2 regions of the Xanthomonas bundabergensis genome follow, and region 2 is predicted to be linked to the other one. Evidence: predicted binding sites of a transcription regulator. Region 2 holds the regulator's gene; the other holds the start of a gene.
The links. Region 2 encodes FliA, which starts transcription of late flagellar genes. Its sites were predicted from a motif close to TAAAGTTTNNCNNNCNNNGGCCGATAA; they were not measured.
Positions count from the first base shown of each region.

Region 1: a site for FliA is predicted at 1,201-1,227, ahead of AB3X10_RS05355 (methyl-accepting chemotaxis protein). Genes of this name have one in related genera too.

Region 1 is NZ_CP162487.1:1,254,190-1,256,576, forward strand. It holds gene AB3X10_RS05350 (zinc-binding dehydrogenase) at 1-164, shown strand, start outside; gene AB3X10_RS05355 (methyl-accepting chemotaxis protein) at 70-1,146, opposite strand; gene AB3X10_RS05360 (DUF2339 domain-containing protein) at 1,398-2,387, shown strand, end outside.
Region 2 is NZ_CP162487.1:2,857,262-2,859,648, forward strand. It holds gene flhF (flagellar biosynthesis protein FlhF) at 1-283, shown strand, start outside; gene AB3X10_RS12100 (MinD/ParA family ATP-binding protein) at 270-1,154, shown strand; gene AB3X10_RS12105 (RNA polymerase sigma factor FliA) at 1,151-1,900, shown strand; gene cheY (chemotaxis response regulator CheY) at 1,919-2,311, shown strand; gene AB3X10_RS12115 (protein phosphatase CheZ) at 2,311-2,387, shown strand, end outside.

The DNA of each region.
Region 1 (2,387 bases), 1.6 Mb from region 2:
GCGCCATGGGTAAGTTGGCGATCGGGATCGGCCAGCACCGAGCGCGCGGGCCGTCCCGCGCGCTCAGCGCTACAGCGCCTGCAGGATCAGCGAATGCCAGCCTGTACGGTAGGTCTCGTAGCCGGGCGAGGCGGCATGCGCGATGCAGTGCGGGCGTCCGTTGAGATCGCTCAGCACCGCGCCGCGCGGCTGCTTGAACAGCGCTTCGCGGCCGGCGAAGTCGATCCGCTCCTGCAGCATGCGCCCGGCCGAATCGGCCAGCACCTGGCCGCGCTGGTCGACGATGCACACCCGGCTGCGGCCCCATTCCTGCTCCGACAGCGGCGTGCGCTGCACCACCGTCTGCGCCAGCGCGTCCCAGCGGAACACGATGCCGAGCACGCCCAGCACGCGGCCGTCGACGCGGCCGCCGTCGCGCACCGTGCACGAATACACCAGCACGCGTTCGCCATCGGCCAGGGTGCTGGCATGCACGCCCTGGAAGCCGAATTCCTCGCCGCTGCGGGTGCGCGTGGCGTCCTCGAACCAGGCCTGCGCGGACACGTCGCTGCCGGCCGAGGCGTACTGCTGCGGGCGGCCATTGGCGAGGATGCGGCCGTCGGTGCCGGCCAGCACCAGGTCGAAGTACACGGTGTACGAGTCCAGGATCTGGCCCATGCGCCGCGACGCGTAGGCGAGTTCGTCGTCGTCGCGGCCAGGCCGCGCGGCGGCGACGATGGCCGCGTCGGTGGCCCACCAGCGCACGTCGCAGCTGCGTTCGTAGAGATTGCGGTCGATCAGGTCGATGTTGCTCAGCGCCAGTTCGCTCAGGCGCGTGCGGCGCACGTCGTCGTCCAGCCGCTGCAGGGTGTGGCGCATCTCGGTGCTGGTGCTGGCGGCGACCTTGTCCAGATCCTGGGTGGCGTCGGCCACGCGCCGCGACAGCACGTCCATTTCCTGCGCGATGACGCTGAAACCGCGTCCGGCATGGCCGATCCGCGCCGACTCGATGCGTGCGTTCATCGAGATCACGTGGGTGGTGCGGTTGATCTCGTCGATGCGTTGCAACGAACGGCGCAGCTGTCCGAGCAGTTGGTCGGACAGGCCGACCACGGAACGGATGTGGTCGTCGATGCCCGCTTCGGTGGGTTTGGCTGGCAGGTTCATTGGCGCTGTCGGTGGGAGGGGAGGGAACAGCAGGCGCAACACGGGATAAGGGAGTTAACGGCCGCCGATGCACCGGCTTGAGGACGCATTTGCGCAGCGTCCGTCGCCGGCATGCGTTGCCGCGCCTGGGTTGCGCCGCCGGCGGCCGGGCCGCGGCGAGGGCGAACTCGTCTACCATCTGCGCCAGGACCGGCGTCGCCGGACCATTGGCACGCCGCCTGGCGGCGTGTCGTCTTGGGGATGGAGTCCGGATGGAAGGGTTGATCGTGCTGGTGGTGGTGGCGGTACTGGCGGTGCCGGTGCTGCTGATCGTGTTGCTGGTGGCGCTGGCGGGCGTGCGCCGGCGCGTGGCGGCACTGGAACTGCAACTGGCGCGGCTGCGCCGCGCCGCGCCGCAGGCGGCGCAGGTCGACCCTGGTTTCGATACCACCGATACCGATACCGGACGCGATGCCGAATTCGCTGCCGGGTTCGAGGACGAGGACGAAGCCGCAGCGCAGCCGTTCGCAGCGCCGGCGCCTGTCGCCAGTGCGCCCGTGCCGCCGCCGCTGCCGCCGCCGTTCGCAGCCCGGCCATCGGTGACGGGCGAGGCCAGCGGCACGCCGGTGACGCCACCGCCCGAGGCTGATGCGCCGCAGGGCCCTGGCCCGATCGAGCGCCTGCTGGCCGGCGCCAAGCGCTGGTTCACCGAAGGCAACGTGCCGGTCAAGATCGGCATGCTGGTGCTGCTGGCCGGCGTCGCCGCGCTGCTGAAATACGCCGGCGACCAGGGCTGGCTGCGCATGCCGATCGAACTGCGCTATGCCGGCATCGCCGCCGCGGCGCTGGCCGGACTGGGCTTCGGCTGGCACCAGCGCGAACGCAAGCGCAGCTTCGCGCTGGCGCTGCAGGGCGGCGCGATCGGCGTGCTGCTGCTGACCGTGTTCGCCGCGTTCAAGCTGTCCGCGCTGATTCCGGCCAGCGCGGCGTTCGCGCTGAGCATCGTGCTGGTGGCCAGCATGTGCGTGCTGGCGGTGGTGCAGGAATCGCGCACGCTGGCGGTGCTGGCCACGCTGGCCGGGTTCCTGGCGCCGATCTGGCTCTCCACCGGCAGCGGCAATCATGTCGGCCTGTTCTCCTACTACGCGGTGCTCAACGCGGCGGTGTTCGCGATCGCCTGGTATCGGCCGTGGCGGGTGCTGAACCTGCTCGGCTTCGGCTTCACCTTCGGCATCGGCACGCTGTGGGGCGTGCTGCAGTAC
Region 2 (2,387 bases):
TGCCAACGCTCATTTCTCCGACCTGGACGAGGTGGTGCGCCGGTTCGCCGGCGCCGATCCGCAGGGGGTGATCTTGACCAAGCTGGATGAAACCGGGCGGTTTGGCAGTGCCCTGTCGGTGGTCGCGGACCACCGGCTTCCCATCACCTGGGTGACCGATGGTCAGCGCGTGCCGGACGACCTGCACCGCGCCAACGCCGCCAGCCTGGTATTGCGCCTTGAAGATTTGCGGCGCGCTGCCGATAAGCCCTGTACTCCGGAGCAGAACCATGCCGTCGCGTGATTACGCCAATCTGACCAATGCCTTCCCCCTGTCGGCAACGCGCAGCGAACCGCTGGGCCCGGTGCGTACGATCGCCGTGACCGGCGGCAAGGGCGGCGTCGGCAAGACCAACATCTCGGTCAACCTGTCCATGGCGCTGGCCGACATGGGCAAGCGCACCCTGCTGCTGGACGCCGACCTCGGCCTGGCCAACGTCGACGTGCTGCTCGGGCTGACCCCCAAGTTCACCCTGGCCGACCTGGTCGCCGGGCGCTGCACCCTGGAAGAGGTGCTGATCGACATGCCCAACGGGCTGATGGTGGTGCCCGCCGCCTCCGGCCGCCGGCACATGGCCGAGCTGCCGCCCGCCCAGCACGTCGGCCTGGTCAACGTCTTCTCCGAGCTGCAGCGCGAGCTGGACGTGATGATCATCGACACCGCCGCCGGCATCACCGACAGCGTGCTGACCTTCTGCCAGGCCGCGCAGGACGCGGTGGTGGTGGTCTGCGACGAGCCGGCCTCGATCACCGACGCCTACGCGCTGATCAAGGTGCTGTCGCGCGAACGCGGCGTGGACCGGGTGCAGATCGTCGCCAACATGGTCCGCGACCTCAACGAAGGCCGCCTGCTGTACGACAAGCTGAGCCGGGTGTGCGAGAAGTTCCTCGGCGACGTGTCGCTGAACTACCTGGGCTGCGTGCCGCAGGACGACTGGCTGCGCCTGGCGGTGCAGCGCCAGCAGCCGGTGGTCAAGGCCTACCCGTCTAGCCCGTCGGCGCAGGCGATCGCCGAGATCGCCCGCCGCACCTCGCGCTGGCAGGCGCCGACCGTGCCGCGCGGCAACGTCGAGTTCTTCGTCGAACGGATCATCCAGCGGGGGGTCGCCGCATGAACGCCGCCGCCCAATACCGCGCCGTGCAGCGCAACAGCGCCAACGACTACATCACCCAGCATTCGGACCTGGTGCGGCGCATCGCCCACCACTTGGCGGCGCGGCTGCCGGCCAGCGTCGAGATCGACGACCTGATCCAGGCCGGCATGATCGGCCTGATCGAGGCCTCGCGCAGCTACGATGCCGACCAGGGCGCCTCGTTCGAGACCTACGCCTCGATCCGCATCCGCGGCTCGATGATCGACGAGATCCGCCGCGGCGACTGGGTGCCGCGCTCGGTGCACCGCCGCGCCCGCGACGCCGCCTCGGCGATCCGCAAGATCGAACAGAGCACCGGCCGCGCCGCCGCCGCCAACGAAGTGGCCGCGGCGATGGACATGCCGCTTCCCGAATACCTGCGATTGATGGAAGATGCCGCGCGCGGCCAGGTGCTGAGCCTGGAGTCGCGGGTCGAGGACCACGGCGAACTGGATACCATCGCCAAGGGCGGCCCCAACCCGCAGCAGATGCTGGAGCGCAGCGAGTTCGGCCGCGAGCTGGGCAAGGCGATCGCGCAGTTGCCCGAACGCGAGCAGCTGGTGCTGTCGCTGTACTACGAGCAGGAATTGAACTTGAAGGAAATCGGCGCGGTGCTCGGTGTCAGCGAGTCGCGCGTCTGCCAGATCCACGGCCAGGCCACGGTACGGTTGCGCGGGCGCTTGAAAGCGTTCGAAGCGGCCGATGCCGGCCTGGAAGACGAAGAATAAGACCCAAGGGAGTTAGCGGTGAACAAGAACATGCGGATTTTGATCGTGGACGATTTCTCGACGATGCGGCGCATCGTCAAGAATCTGCTCGGCGATCTCGGCTTCACCAACACTGCAGAGGCCGAAGACGGCAACAGTGCGTTGGCTGCACTGCGCTCGGCACCGTTCGAGTTCGTGGTCACCGACTGGAACATGCCCGGCATGACCGGCATCGACCTGCTGCGCAACATCCGTGCCGACGACAAGCTCAAGCACCTGCCGGTGCTGATGGTGACCGCCGAGGCCAAGCGCGAGCAGATCATCGAGGCGGCGCAGTGCGGCGTGAACGGCTACATCATCAAGCCGTTCACCGCGCAGACGCTGCAGGAGAAGCTGGGCAAGATCTTCGAACGCCTGGGAGCGACCGCCTGATGGAAGCCACCGCCGAACGCAGCGCCCTGATCGAACGCCTGCAAGGTGCGCTGGACGCACTGGAGCGTGGCGACGA